DNA from 2 places in the Neobacillus sp. genome. Region 2 is predicted to be linked to the other one. Evidence: riboswitches for the same ligand, from Rfam matches in the RefSeq annotation. Region 2 holds a riboswitch; the other holds the start of a gene.
The links. Region 2 has a riboswitch for FMN ahead of RTR43_RS20075 (ECF transporter S component). Riboswitches for the same ligand answer to the same signal wherever they lie in the genome.
Positions count from the first base shown of each region.

Region 1: another riboswitch for FMN. It lies ahead of ribD (bifunctional diaminohydroxyphosphoribosylaminopyrimidine deaminase/5-amino-6-(5-phosphoribosylamino)uracil reductase RibD); the one in region 2 lies ahead of RTR43_RS20075 (ECF transporter S component).

Region 1 is NZ_DALZYO010000047.1:18,142-26,068, forward strand. It holds gene RTR43_RS22125 (bifunctional 3,4-dihydroxy-2-butanone-4-phosphate synthase/GTP cyclohydrolase II) at 1-93, opposite strand, end outside; gene ribE (riboflavin synthase) at 156-815, opposite strand; gene ribD (bifunctional diaminohydroxyphosphoribosylaminopyrimidine deaminase/5-amino-6-(5-phosphoribosylamino)uracil reductase RibD) at 831-1,913, opposite strand; FMN riboswitch at 2,040-2,187, opposite strand; gene RTR43_RS22140 (GyrI-like domain-containing protein) at 2,334-2,813, opposite strand; gene katA (catalase KatA) at 3,111-4,571, opposite strand; gene RTR43_RS22150 (hypothetical protein) at 4,980-5,183, shown strand; gene RTR43_RS22155 (YwbE family protein) at 5,176-5,376, shown strand; gene RTR43_RS22160 (cold-shock protein) at 5,452-5,652, opposite strand; gene RTR43_RS22165 (ABC transporter ATP-binding protein) at 5,817-7,532, opposite strand; gene RTR43_RS22170 (iron-sulfur cluster assembly accessory protein) at 7,672-7,927, opposite strand, start outside.
Region 2 is NZ_DALZYO010000038.1:32,647-40,573, forward strand. It holds gene RTR43_RS20060 (RecQ family ATP-dependent DNA helicase) at 1-1,233, opposite strand, end outside; gene RTR43_RS20065 (YpbB family protein) at 1,233-2,270, opposite strand; gene RTR43_RS20070 (ferredoxin) at 2,533-2,781, shown strand; gene RTR43_RS20075 (ECF transporter S component) at 2,906-3,490, opposite strand; FMN riboswitch at 3,652-3,784, opposite strand; gene RTR43_RS20080 (peptidoglycan DD-metalloendopeptidase family protein) at 3,922-4,686, opposite strand; gene RTR43_RS20085 (hypothetical protein) at 4,860-6,059, opposite strand; gene sigX (RNA polymerase sigma factor SigX) at 6,034-6,585, opposite strand; gene RTR43_RS20095 (ATP-binding protein) at 6,805-7,927, opposite strand, start outside.

The DNA.
Region 1 (7,927 bases), on a different contig from region 2:
GTCCCCTTCATTTTCTCTATCCTCGTCATCGCAAACAATGACAACCTTTCCTTCTTTTAAATCAGTTATGGCTTCATCAATTGTATTAAACACGCCATATCACTCCTCTTTATATTACAAAACCCTGGCTAAACCAAGTTTTTCCGAATTATCGATTATAAAAAGCCGTTTTCTTCTAAAAATTTCGTGGTTATCGCTGTCCTACTTTTTTGCTGATTATCTAATGTCATCTTGTTAAAAAAATGTCCAACGTATTTTCCAATCATGTCACATTCTAAATTGACGATATCCCCGGAACCCTTTAGTCCCAAGACCGTTTCCGACAATGTATGTGGAATTAGTGATATCGTAAAACTATTTTCCGTTACGCCAAAGACAGTAAGGCTTGTCCCATCCACTGCAATGGAACCTTTTAATATCACATACTTTAACAATTCTTCATCGGCTTCAATTGTATAATAAACTGCATTTTCGAAGGCCTGTTTACTTTTAATAACTCCTGTTCCATCGATATGTCCTGAGACGAAATGACCGCCAAACCTTCCACCAGCTGCCATTGCCCTTTCCAAATTAACTTTGGAACCCCGCTTAACCATCTTTAAACTGGTCGCATTGACTGTTTCCGGCATCACATCTACCGTGAAATGATTGCCTGAAAAAGTTGTAACTGTTAGGCATACGCCGTTGACAGCAATGCTGTCTCCAAGATGCACATCTTTAAGGATTTTTTTCGCATCTAATGTAAGAACAAACGACTCACCTGTCCGTTGGATATTCGAGACTACCCCAATTTCCTCAATGATTCCGGTAAACATAATAATTCCTGCTCCTTACTTAGGTTCAGCGATAATTCTTATATCGCTGCCAATCATATCCACCTGTTTAATGTTCAGCAAAACAGCCTCGGCCATTTTTTCAATTCCTTCACCACCGAATAGGGTTGGGGCTAGTTTTCCACCTATTAATTTCGGTGCAATATAGGTAATGATTTGTTGGAAGGCACGTTCCTTTAAAAAACTGCCATGCACTTCTGATCCGCCTTCGACAAAAAGCGAAGTGATTCCCCTTTTTCCTAAAGTCACTAACAGATCTTTAATGATTATCTGCTGTTTTTCCAATTTAATCACTTCAATCCCTATTTCGGTAAACTGTTCTACTCGTTTTTGGTCGACTTCAGCCCCTGTGATAAGCCATGTTGGTGCCAAAAAATCTTTAATTACTTTCGCGTTCTGCGGTGTCCTCAGATGAGTATCCAATATGATCCGAATTGGGTTTTTACCACCTGTCTCAAGCCTTGTCGTCAAGCTGGGATTATCCTGTATTACCGTATTTACACCAACTAAAATCCCGTCATGCTGATGGCGCAATTGATGAACATCACTTCTCGCTTCCTCACCTGTAATCCACATGCTTTCACCGGTTACTGTTGCCGTTTTTCCATCCAAACTGGCAGCAGATTTCAAGGTGACAAAGGGAAGGTTTGTTTGGATGTTATAGAAAAAGGCTTTATTCAGCTCTAGTGCCTGCTGTTGCAGCATTCCAACTTCCACTTCGATTCCTGCCTTTTTCATTCGTTCCATACCTGTACCTGCAACTTGGGGATTTGGATCAGTAGTTGCAACAAATACTTTACGCACACCTGTCTTTATTACCAAATCTGAGCAGGGCGGTGTCTTTCCGAAATGGCTGCATGGCTCGAGTGTTACATACAAGGTTGAATCTTTTGCTTTATCTCCAGCCATTTGAATAGCATGTACCTCTGCATGAGGTTCACCCGCTTTTAAATGTGCCCCCATGCCAATAATTTGATTTTCCTTCACCAGTACGGCACCAACAACGGGATTGGGTGATGTTTGCCCCAACGTGCCTTTGGCAAGATTTAAAGCTAATTTCATGTAGTCGGTATCGTTCATAGTCCTTACTCCCTTAAAAAGGATATAAAAAGACCCTGAAGACAAAAGGTCTTCAGGGTCCTGAAAAAAGACAATAGAAAATTAAGGCTTAAAAATAGGTACAATTCACCCTACCCTTAATCCTGCCTTTTCCTTCTCCCATCCAGACTTTAACTGTCGGTCCTGGAGTTTCACCAGATCCACCGTTTAACAAAATATGTTAACCGGGTCACGGACTAAGAAGCATTGCTTCATCACCGCCGGTTAGGAATTTCACCTGACCCCGAAGGAAATTATTCGAATATACATTTATATGTTATTATACTTAATTCAAACAGTAAAGGGAAATGCACAAAACAAAGCCCTGAAAAGAAGCAAAAAAATAATGGGAGGTGGTACTCCTCCCAAAAATCACATTACTATTAATTAAATTTATTTCTTTCATTGATTATTTTTTTTATAAGACTTTACTGGTAAATATATCTCAAAATACAGGTCACCATTCGCATTTTGGTGTTTATATTTTTCTTTATAGATTTCTAAACTTAATGCATGATGATCCTGTTCATAGCCATACTCTTGCATCCAAGAGAACATTTGTAGGTATGTATTTTCAACTCCATCCAGACTGCCCTTATAGGTAGTGAAAACATAGTTTTTACTGGGAATCGTAAAACCGACCATACCTGCAGGGATTTGACTGATTTTTTCAACTGGTTTGGTTACATAATAGGTAAGCTCCGTTTCCCGGCTGTGAAATGGGGCAATCAAAACTGGTTCATCTGTCTGATATGATACTTCATCAAGACGTTGCTCCATGTTTCTAAAGAGACTCGAAATTGTTCCCAACTGTGAATATGTGCCATTCCAACAAATTCCAACTACATTTATATCTTCTTTTTCGATCACTTGGATATCCAAGCAAATCCCCCCTTTAATCTCTATCTTATTTCTATAATTCTAAAAATATCCCTTAAAATCCTGCAAAGAAAATTCGACTAAATCATCAGTTTTATAATGGCTAAATAATAAAATAACGACAAAAAACATCATTTTACCATAATTTTCCGTAATAACCATTTTTTTAAAATAGTATTAAAATAGATAAAAAAAGCAGCGGAGACATGGTTCCGCTGCTTGAACAATTATTATTTTAGGGTCACTGGGTTTTAAAAATCATTTATGCATTTAGTATTCTTTTTTTAATAGTTAACTAGATTATTTAACTTCTTGCGGTATCGCTAAATTCAAGCCCTTTGCGACTCTCTCACCATACTCAGGATCTGCTTTGTAAAAATGCTGAATCTGACGAAGCTTGATGTCCTCTCTCTCAACTGGCTTCATGGCACCTACGACCGTTTCCACCAACCTTGAGCGCTCCTCTTCTGACATTAAACGATAAAGGTCACCCGCTTGCGTGTAATGGTCGTGCTCATCATAAGCAACCTGTTCAGCCACACCTGTCACCTGGAAGGCTGTTTGCTTATGTTCAGGTGTTTCCTTAGGTCCTCCATAGCTGTTTGGTTCATAATAAACCGAACCGCCGCCATTATTGTCAGACCGCATTGCACCGTCACGTTGATAGTTATTTACTTCCACTTTTGGCCGGTTAATTGGCAGCAAGTTATGATTCGGTCCGACACGATAACGGTGCGCATCAGAATAAGCGAAGATACGACCTTGAAGCATCTTATCAGGAGAAGCCTCAACACCTGGTACCATTGTTCCTGGTGAGAATGTAGCCTGTTCCACCTCTGCAAAATAGTTTTCAGGATTGCGATTAAGCACCATCCGCCCTATCTCTATTAACGGATAATCCTTATGTGACCAGACCTTTGTGACATCAAATGGATCAAAGCGATATGAAAAGGCATCTTCAAATGGCATAATTTGCACATGTAATTTCCATGCTGGGAAGTCGCCCTTATCAATGGCATTAAACAAATCTTCTGTATGATAATCAGGGTTTTCACCTGCTAATTTAGCTGCAACTTCATTCGTCATGTTTTTGACATCTTGTTCTGTTTTAAAGTGGTATTTTACCCAAACAGCTTCTCCGTCAGCATTTACCCATTTAAATGTATGGCTTCCATAACCATTCATATGACGAAGTGTGGCAGGAATCCCACGGTCACCCATTAGGTATGTAACTTGGTGTAAAGATTCAGGTGATAAGGACCAGAAATCCCAGACGGCATTTGGATTTTTCAAATGTGATTTTGGATCTCTTTTTTGCGTATGAATGAAATCAGGGAATTTAATAGCATCACGAATAAAGAAAATAGGAGTGTTATTTCCGACAAGATCATAATTTCCTTCTTCTGTATAAAACTTGACTGAAAATCCACGAGGGTCACGAACAGTATCGGAAGAGCCTAGTTCACCCGCTACTGTTGAGAATCGAATAAACATTGGTGTACGCTTACCAACCCCATTAAACAACTTGGCTTTTGTGTATTTTGACATGTCATTTGTCACTTCGAAGTAACCATGTGCTCCTGCCCCCTTAGCATGCACAACACGCTCAGGCACACGTTCCCTGTTAAAGTGAGCCAATTTCTCAATTAAGTGTACATCTTGAATTAATGTCGGTCCATGCATTCCTGCTGTCATTGAGTTTTGGTTATCACCGACTGGAGCTCCAGTTCCCGTTGTTAAGTGTTTGTTTTCATTACTCACTTCATCACCTCGTAAATTATTTTTTAGAGCCAATAACTAAATTATAATATAAATTTATAAATAATCAATACTAAATTATAATAAATATAAAGTAATATTGTTTATTAAAAAAGACATCTACCACTATAATATAGGTATTAAAAATAAAGGACGTTATTCCAAAATTGCTGAATAACGTCCTAAAAATTTCTATTTAAGTGAATTGTGAAGTCGTGCCCTAGTTGCAGATAGAAAATAGTGGAAGGACATCACCTATCTTTTATTCTACCATGTTTCCGTATTAATTGAAAGTTTAGAATAATACAAAATAAACAATCGTTAAATTTTTCATAGCAGTTTTTTAATGATAAATTTTAATCTGGTGGAAAATAGATTATACTGTATTTAATAAGGTTTAGGAGGATTACAATGAATGATACAAATGAAAAAAAGACAATAGAAGAGCCAAAAAGGAAAATTAGTTTACAGGAAGCTATGAAGCTGCAGCTTGAAAACAAGAAAAACAAAGCAGCGGCAGGAAATTCCGGCTCAAATAATTCACAAACAACCAAACAGATGAAGAGCCAGCAGACGAAAAAAGTGAGTAATTCTCGGAGAAAAATGGGTGTCTAACGGTCAAAATAGAAAAGAAATTCTCCCCGGTGCTTTTGTCAAAATAGTCCTAAAAGCGGATCAAAAAAGTGGCACTCTTACAGCAGGGGTAGTTAAGGATATATTGACCAAATCTAGTTTTCATCCACATGGAATTAAAGTAAGATTAACCAATGGACAAGTTGGCAGAGTCAAAGAGATTCAAAAAAATTAAAAATCGCAAACGCCTCTTTGCCTGCTAACGAAAAAACAGACTCCGAATGATGGAGTCTGTTTTATTCATTGGTCATTATGATTTACGAACGTTTACCGCTTGTGGTCCACGTTGGCCATTTTCGATTTCAAACGTAACCTCTTGACCCTCATCTAAGGACTTGTATCCTTCACTTTGAATTGCCGAGAAGTGAACGAATACATCTTCTCCACCCTCACGCTCAATGAACCCAAAACCTTTTTCACTGTTAAACCATTTTACTTTACCATGTTCCATTTCTTTGTAGCCTCCTAGCATGTAACAATTACATGATTTTGCAAATTATACTTGCCCAATTATTTTAGCCCTTCAATTATCTTCTTATACACAGCTAATTCCAAAAAGAACTAAAATTTTTTTAAGAATAAATTACCCATTTACAGAAAATAATTCTATAAAGATTATTGCTGAAACTGCACCCGATGAAGGTTTGCAAAAATACCACCTTGCTCAATAAGCTCATCATGTCTGCCCTCTTCAGCGATACCGTCCTCAGTCACGACGATAATGCGGTCGGCATTACGAATCGTTGCAAGCCTATGGGCAATAATAAGAGTGGTTCTGTTTTGGGCAAGTTCTGTCAAAGCTTCCTGAATGACCATTTCAGTTTCGGTATCAAGAGCAGAGGTAGCTTCATCCAAAATCAAGATTGGTGGATTTTTCAAAAACATCCGTGCAATCGCAAGCCGCTGCTTTTGGCCGCCAGAGAGCTTTAAGCCCCTCTCACCAATTTGTGTCTCATAGCCATCAGGTAAGGAAGCAATGAATTTTTCAAGATGAGCACGACCTGCTGCTTCAGCAATTTCCTCATCGGTTGCATCCTGTTTTCCGTATGCAATATTTTCGCGTAGTGTCCCTGTAAATAGGAATACATCCTGCTGAACGATTCCTATTTGTGAACGCAAGGATTTTTTGGTCATATCACGGATATCAAGACCATCAATATAAATCCCTCCGCTATTCACATCATAAAACCGGGGAATCAAAGAGCAAATGGTTGTCTTACCAGCCCCCGATGGGCCAACAAGGGCAACCGTCTCACCTGAACGGAGATCCAAATTAATATTTTCTAAAACAGATTTATGCGAATCGTAGCGAAATGAAACTTCATCAAAGACGATATTTCCTTTTAGTGAAGCAACTTCCACCGCGTCCACTATATCCTTCACTTCAGGCTCAGAATCAATCAGGTCGATAAACCGTTTGAATCCTGCCATTCCTTTTGGATACAGCTCCATAATGGCGCTGATTTTATCAATTGGTTTAAAAAGAACATTGATATAAAGAACAAACCCGACGAGTTCTCCGTAGGACAGCTGGTTGGAGAAACTTAGCCAAGCACCATAAACAAGCACGATAATCGTGATCAGTCGCGTCATCATATAAATACCTGAAAGACTATATGACATAACGCGATAACCGCCAAGCTTCGCCCCCCTATATGTCTGATTATTCTTTTTAAATCTAGCAATCTCAAACCCTTCATTTGTAAACGATTGAACGACACGACTGCCTGATACACTATCTTCAACTCGTGCGTTAACATCTGCAATACTAGAATACATTTGACTCCAAGCTTTGTTCATTTTTAAATTACAGACGACAACCAGTAAGATTAGAAATGGTAGGATTATTACGGCAACCAACGCTAACTTGACGTTAATTGTTAACATGATCCAGAAAGCACCGATAAAGGTCATCAACGCGATAAATACATCTTCTGGACCATGATGGGCAAGTTCGCCAAGATCAAAGAGGTCATTGGTAATTCTGCTCATAATATGTCCGGTTTTGGTATTATCAAAAAAACGAAACGATTGTTTTTGGACATGTTCAAACAGTTCTTGCCTCATATCTGTTTCAATATTAATTCCGAGCTTATGGCCCCAATAATTCACAATAAACTGCAAGAAGGTGCTCAATAAATAAACAAGGAAAAGTCCGATACTAACAGACACAATTGTTGACCAATCGCCACCTGGCAGCAATTCATCAATAAACCATTTAACCGCAAGTGGAAAAGCTAATTCCAGAACCGCAACGATAACTGCGCTGCTAAAATCCATGATGAATAGCCTTCTGTGCGGTCGATAATAAGAAAAGAAACGCCGAATCATAAATTATCTCCTTTTTTCATAGTTAGCAATAATAGGATTATATGAAAAAATAGCGGACAATTTCAAGGATTTTGAAAATTTTTACGAAAAAAAAACGCCTGGATTTGTGAGGCTCCATGCGTTTTTACCAGATTCAAAATTAATGGTGATGATGGTGGCTGCCTTTTGCAGGATTGGTAATCAGCCATTCCTCTTTCGGAACATGGAAAAGCTGGATCCAAACACCAACCAAATACTCATTTTCTTTTTCAAGTATAAAATCGATATCTTTATCGGTTTTGACCACTTCATCCTTTTCTGTAGGAGTATCCATCATCAAATCATAGTGAGCGTGATCTCCGTGAATACTGGTGATATAAACGCGGAACAGTTTCCCTTTATCTTCTTCTTGTTCC
Region 2 (7,927 bases):
TACTTGTAAATAATCACTGGAACTTGTTTGTGGTTGTGGGCTGTAAACAAAATCCTCAATAATTCGCCATTGTATTTCTGAAAAACCACCAAGCTCTTTTAAGTGATTGTTTAATTTAAATCTTCCATCCATTAAGGGTTGTTCATCCGCCAATCTGTTGAACAGCCAATCAATTTGCTGCATAGAAGGCAATTCGCCTTCTGCAAGCTGAATCGGAAGCTGCTCGTCACCCGGCGAATATAATAGAATAGCAATACTAGGCAATCCATCCCGTCCTGCCCTGCCGATTTCCTGTAGATAGGATTCTATTTGCATCGGCATGTGAAAGTGGATAATAAATCGAATATTTTCTTTATTTACGCCCATTCCAAATGCACTTGTTGCACAGATTACATCGAGCTGGCCGTAAATAAACTGTTGTTGAATCAAAATTCTTGTAGTTTGATCTAATCCCCCGTGGTAGGCCATTGCTTGACATATTTCTTTTTCTACCAATAATGACGCCATTTGTTCTGCAGCTTTTTTACTAGAAAAATATATGATCCCAGGCTTTTGCAGCCATGAAACTAGGTCAATTACTCGGTTTTGCTTATCATGGTAATCGGTTATTTGTTCAACATAGTAGGCTATATTCGGGCGGTCAATCGTCGATTCTACTTTGATCATTTCTTCTAACCCAAGGGAAGCTATTATATCCTCTCTCACCTTACTTGTCGCTGTCGCTGTAAGGGCAAGTGTGAGGGGATTCCCAAGCTTCTTTCGAATCTCACCCAGCTTTGAATAATCGGGACGAAAATCATAACCCCATTGGGAGATACAATGGGCCTCATCGACCACAAACAACGAGATGGTCATTTCCTGAATCCTGCTAATAATAAAGGGAATCTGCAACATTTCAGGAGAAAGAAAAATATACTTGTAGCTGCTTAGCTGCCGAAGTGCACTATTTCTTTCTGCGACAGAAAGAAAAGAATTCAAGGCAATGATCCTTTTTTCGCCAAACCGCATAAACTGCTCCACTTGGTCCTGCATAAGAGAAAGAAGTGGAGAAATAATCAAAATCTGCCCTTTTAAAACATAACCAGGAAGCTGGTAACACAACGATTTTCCTGTACCTGTCGGCAGCATCGCCAATGTATGTTGCCCGGAAAGTATGGACGAGATGACTTCTTTTTGTCCTGTTTTAAACGAATGATAACCAAAATATTTTTCTAAAATACTTTCTAACTCCATTATCGACCACCATACTTTGCCAGCACTAATCTAATTTGAAAATAAGTTGCTGTCTTCAGTTTTTCCCTAATAATCTTTAGCTGTCTCGTTGCTGAGTCCCGGGATATTTCCAAAATCTTTGTTTGTAACTCTTTATCTACATAAACATCTATAGGAAAATTATCTATATTTAAGGCAAACTCAACGAGATGGTCTTCAATAGTACTTAATTTCAAATGCCTGTAAGTGGCAATCATATCAAGGGAATATCCATGTTTCAATAACGCCCACGTTTTCTGTGAAGAGTGAGTTAATTCATTATCTTGCTGCAGTTCGTGGAAAAGAAGGGATAGAATCCTAAAACGATTAGACTCGCAGTTAATTTTTTGAATCAAGTAATGAAGTGTGTGAATAAATCCGATATGGTAATCGTGAATTTCCATATGTAACTTTTGGGCTGCCTGCCTAGGAGTTAATCCTATTTGTTGAAAACCAGTTAACCGAAATACCAATAGAGAGGGATCTATCTCAGTTGCATCATTAAAACAGTCTACCAGCTCGAAAAAAACAAGTCTGCCAACTTCTTTCCTTGGTGCTTGGATTTCTTTTAAAACAGCTTTCAGCCATTTATGAACATCTTTGTTTTTTTGGATGGGAACGTATCTTGCTTCCTGGTAAACAAGATTCGAAGTGACCTGAATAAATAGACTCAGTCTTTCCCAAACCTGCGATGTGAATAAATGATATTTCCATCCATTCATAAAATAGGGTAGTGGATGGGTGGTTAAAACTGACTTTCCCAAGGATGTCACAAGGAATCGCTGCTCCATTGAGGGATAGATCCACTTTTTTTTTAGCAAGGATTGAATTATTTCTTCAAAGGATTCTCTCGTTAAAGATTCATATATCCCAAAAAACTTTTTCAAAGAATATAAATGAGCATCCTGGATGGTTTGTGAGGATCTTTTTCCATTCAAAAGGTGATAGACAGAATAAATCGTCCGTTCACTGTCTAATTGTTTTAAACAATATAAAATAATGGGTTCTATTTGCAGCATTCAGGGCCTCCCATCACTTTTTCGCTTTATATCGACAAAATACCGTTTTTTTCTATTCTTATTTTAACATGAAATGAAGGAGGTTGTTGCCAAAATATGTGGAAGTTTAAGAAAATCAACTAAACAACCACGTTTTTAATAGTATTTTTCTATTGAAAAGTTGCTCATACAGTTTTACAATAGAAATGTGTAATGCGTTTCCATTTTAAACATGGATAATGAGTAAGAATAATTTTTGTTATTTAATTGGGAGGTTTTTTTCATGGCAAAGTATACAATTGTGGATAAAGAAACTTGCATCGCATGTGGTGCATGTGGCGCTGCTGCACCAGATATTTATGATTATGATGATGAAGGTATTGCATTTGTAACTCTTGACGATAATGAAGGTATCGTTGAAATTCCAGATGTATTGATCGATGATATGATGGATGCATTTGAAGGCTGTCCAACTGATTCAATCAAAGTTGCTGACGAATCATTTGATGGCAATCCAACTAAATTCGAATAATATTTTGTCCAAAAGATATTCTTAAGCTACTAACCCCCACCTTCCTTAGGCGGGGGTTTTCCTATTTACAGAGTTATAAAAATAAAAGCAACCAGGAGCAAAAACCTGATTGCTTTTCACGCTATTATGCACTTTTTACCGTTGAAAATTTATTAATCCACGCCTGCATTCTAGTGAACAGTAACATAAAGACAAATGACATAGCAACACCTTTTAGTATATTGAACGGTAGAATTCCAGGTACCACATAGTTACGCAGGTCAGGATAATGCAAAATTGCTGTATAGGCAGGGAGAATAAAAAAATAATTTAATACACTCATCATAACTGCCATTGTCATTGTGCCGAGTATTAAAGCAAATGTCATGCCTTTTCTCGTCTTTATTTTATTGTATACATAATAGGTCGGTAAAATAAACAGAATGCCCGCCAGAAAATTAGCAATATGGCCTATTGGAATCCCTGTTTGACTTCCAGTCGCAATATAATTTAGAACATTTTTGAAAAACTCAACTAATATTCCCGCTATTGGTCCAAAGATTAAAGCGGCAATTAACGCTGGAATGTCGCTGAAATCGACTAATAAAAAATTTTGGAACGGCGGCAGCGGAAAATTTAATAGCATTAAAAGATATGCGATACTGCTCAGCATTCCAATTGAAACATATACCCTTACCTTTGACTTCTTTGTGTTCTTCACTTTCTTCATCTTCCTCTCTCCTTTTTTGATCCATCGTGTAAGGAAGAGAGGTTCAGCAAACTGTCGACCCATGTAAATAAAAATCCCCCAAGAATAATTACTTGAGGGAGTTACTAAGGCACGCTTAATAAACGTTCAATCAATCATTATTTTTTGAACGTCTGCAGAACCTCCATCTTCTCCCATCCAGACTATACTGTCGGCTTTGGAATCACACCAAATCCTGCCTATAAAGGCTCGCGGGCTTATGAGAATAACTCAAATACCGCCGATCGGGAATTTCACCCTGCCCCGAAGATAGATCGATATTAAATTACAAGATTATTATACTGGAAAACGCAGCTTTTGTTAAGCAAAAGAAATATCCATTTATTTTATTGGTTATTATTAAACATTTTCGCACCATAAACCAGCAAAATCTATGTCTACAGGTTACACAATTACTGAACGATTAAAGTTTGATTTACCCTAATTAAGTCTGAATTGAGATGATTTATTTCTTTTATTCGATTTATTGAAATATTTTGTTTCCTAGAAATGGAGTACAATGTATCCCCAGGTTTAACAATATATCTTCCATTGGTTGGTGAATCTATTCCTCCCGCTGCCTCTTGCTGAATTTGCGGGTATAAATGGCTACTTGCTACCATAACGTTATTACCGATACCTGCAATGCCCCCCTGTACAGCTTCGCCAACATCCACTTTACCAAGCAGTATTTCTGGATCCTGTGCATTTTTCTTATCGAATCTCCATTCTAATTGATGAGCTTCAAAATGAAGATGAGTTCCGGTTGCCTGCCCTGTTTTCCCCATATTCCCAATTACCTCACCCTGCTCAATATTTTGCCCCGCTGAAACAGCTCGCTTGTTTAAATGGGCATAAACCGTTACAAATTGATTTGGGTGTTTAAGAAACACTACATTCCCATATGTATTAGAGTAGTACGATTTCACCACCAATCCATCGTCAACAGCAAGAACAGGAGTGTCCCATTTTCCGGCTATATCAATTCCTTTATGCGTTCCATGCCTCGTTCCATATGTATCAGAAATGACACCATCTGATGGCCAAATCCAGCTGTCCTTCATTTCCTTTGTATCAGACAAACTTGCCGCCTCTGAATGCTTTCCACCCAAAAATAATAAACTGATACAAAGCGCCATAATAATGGCAATCAAAAATCTCTTTATGTAGTCACGCATTTTCGATTTTCCTCCTTATAACTTGTCCTCTCCTCCACACCATATGTCGGTTTGTTCATGTTTAGTACATTTTGACACTTCGAGGAGTGACTTGAGCATACTTGTTATAATTTGGAGTATTTCACTATTTTATTCATAAAAAAAATCAACCACTATGGGTTGATTTGATAAGTCTATTGGATGGTGCGTAAATTAGGCGCTACTGGCACTTTGTTCTCTTTGGATAAATCGAATGAACCGATGTGTGTTAACGGAGAATCCTTTACAATCACTTTTTCCAAACCAAATTCTTTTGCGGTTAGCAATAGAGCCTCAAAAGAAGATGAAGTGAGTTGATTATCTTTCAATTCCGAATGACCCTTAAATGATACATATAAGGTTCTATCAATAACAGTAACGTCATTTAACGGCTGTAATGGCAATAGTGAATTTTTTAAACCTAGTACTGGTATATCGGTCTGCATTGCCTGAAAGGCTGCATTTATATCTTTATACGAATCTTCAGATGGTGTTAGGAATGGGTAGTCGCTCCCTTTGGGATAGTAAAAGAAAAAGGCATGATTTTTTTTATTAACAATATCAAGATTTTCCATCTTCCCAAATCTCTCAAAATCAATTCCAGGTTGACCATTTGTTGTAAGTATTATTTTATTACTATTGCTATTGGAAGATATATCATTTATTAATGCATTAATAAAAGTTAGTTCCATAGATCCCAGTCCGTACTGATGGTTCTCAGGAACATCAACCTTGATACTATTATTTTCTTCATAAAGCTCCCTTGTCAGATTAAGCGGGTAGAACTCACCTAATCCCCACTCTTTTTCCTTTAAGTTCGCCATATTTTCATTAAACAGAGTAAGCCGGGACGTATCCTTCGCAGCAGGAACGATAATGGAAACAGGAATGAGTATTTGAACATCTGGATCGGGTATCCAATAGGTTAACACTGTTTTTCCGTCTCCTACTTCTTCATCATAGATAGCTGTTTTAGTACTGTTTGTGCTCATTAGTTCAGGTTTATCACCAGTTTTAAGTGAATTTTCTTTTGCGACGGCAGGATCGTCTTTTTGTAATGCTATCATTGAGGTATCCCTTTTATCAGCAAGCTTCATATCTTGATTTCCCGATGATTTTTGCTCTTGGGTTTTATCGTGAGAGTAATTTGTACTATCCATTAATTTTGGAGCTAAAATGAAAAAAAGAAACAATGCTGCTGCTGCAGCTATACCAGGTAACATCCATGATTTGGTTTTACGCTTTTTAAGAGAAACATTTTGGTAAATGTCACGAGGATCGCGATGATCTTGTATTTTTGGCATTAGCCTTAATAATTCTTCGAGCTCTCTATCGCTCCACTCTGACTTTTTCACTTGTTAATCCCTCCTTCTCATAAAACATTTCCATTTGCTTTTTCAAAACCTTTAACGAGCGGTGCTGTGTTGTTTTAACCTTACTCTCCGTCCACCCTAAAGCCTTTGCTGTTTCAGCAATGGACAAATCCTGTAGATATCGCAAAACAATGACGGCTCGTTGGTCCATCGTGCAAAATTCAAGGCATTTGTAAATCCATAGAATTTCTTCCTTTTGGACGGTAATCTCTTCTGGTATTGGATACTCATCCTTTACCTGATTGGTTGACCAATCAAATTTTTCAAGTAATTTCTCCTTCCAGCCCTTTTGTTTACGGAAAAAGTCGATGGCTACGTTTCGTGCAATGGAAAACAGCCATGTTTTTTCACTGCTTTTTCCTTCGAAATTTTGATAAGACTTAAATACTCGTATATAGACTTCTTGAACAAGATCCTCAGCGTGCTCTTTATTTCTAACCATATAAAATAGAAATTGAAAAACGTCATGATGATATTTTTGATAAAGTTCATCGAAAACGGAGTCCATCCATTCCCCTCCCCGTTCATAGTATTAGTCGAAATTTATGTAAAAAAGGTTACATCCTTTTAAATATAGACTTTTTTCAGCTAAAAAGGAAGATATTATCTGTAAATCCATTCATGGAAAAATTCAATTCCTCATTAGAAAAAGCTCATCCACCTAAGGCGATGAGCTTTTGATTTGTTTCTCGTGAATCAAGAACAATCGGCAAAATCATTGGTAATATTACTTTTTTCGAGGTAGCAGGAAAGTGAATGTTGTTCCTAGACCCATTTTACTTTGAACAGAAACAGACCCATGATGCGCATCAATAATATTTTTCACAATTGCCAGCCCAAGTCCTGTACCAGCTCTCCCCCGTGTCCTCGCTTTATCGGCTTTATAAAATCGCTCAAAAACGAAGGGCAAATCTTCTTCAGGAATTCCGGAGCCTGAATCTTTTACTTCCAATCTGATGCCCATGTCTTCAGAAGTAGCCTTTAACCTTACAGACCCACCTTTTGGAGTATGCCTTATAGCATTATCAATTAAGTTAGTGAGAACCTGCTCAATCCGATCAGGATCAAAGGAAACCGACGATATTCCGTCTTCAATTTCCGCGTTTAATTGAATTTCATTATCCTTAGCTAAGCCTTGGAATTTATGAATAATTCGATTGATAAATGGAGATAAGTCTATATCTTCAAACGATAATTGAAGATGTCCAGCCTCCATACGAGCAAGATCAAGAAGCTCGTTAACAAGCCGGCCCATACGCAATGATTCATCATAAATAACCTTTGCCATTTCTTTTTTCTCTTCTTGCGATTCAGCGATATCGTCTACAATTGCCTCACTATATCCCTGCAGCATGGAAATAGGTGTTCTCAGTTCATGTGAAACATTGGCAATGAAATCTATCCTCATTTTATCTAATTGCCTTTCCTCTGTCATATCCCTTAGAACTGCAACTGCCCCGCGAATAAATTGGTTACTATACAACGGACTAACCAGAATAACCCAATGACGGCCTTGAAGTGAAATTTCACCGATCTGCTCTTTTTCTGTATCAACAGCTTGTTGAAAAAGTTCCATAACTTGCGTTGGAATCCCCTCAGAATCAGATTCAAATCCTCCTTTTTCGTAATACCAATATTGAAGAAATCGATCTGCAGGAGGATTGGTGATTAATATCGTACCATCCCGATTAAAAGTAATGACCCCATCTGCCATACTACTTAAGATACTTGCAAGCTGTTCTTTTTCCTGACTGAGAGCATTCATATTAAACTTTAATTGCCGGCCCATCTGATTAAAGGCCGTTGCCAACTCCCCAATTTCATCATGAGTTAAGATCGGAACCTTAGTA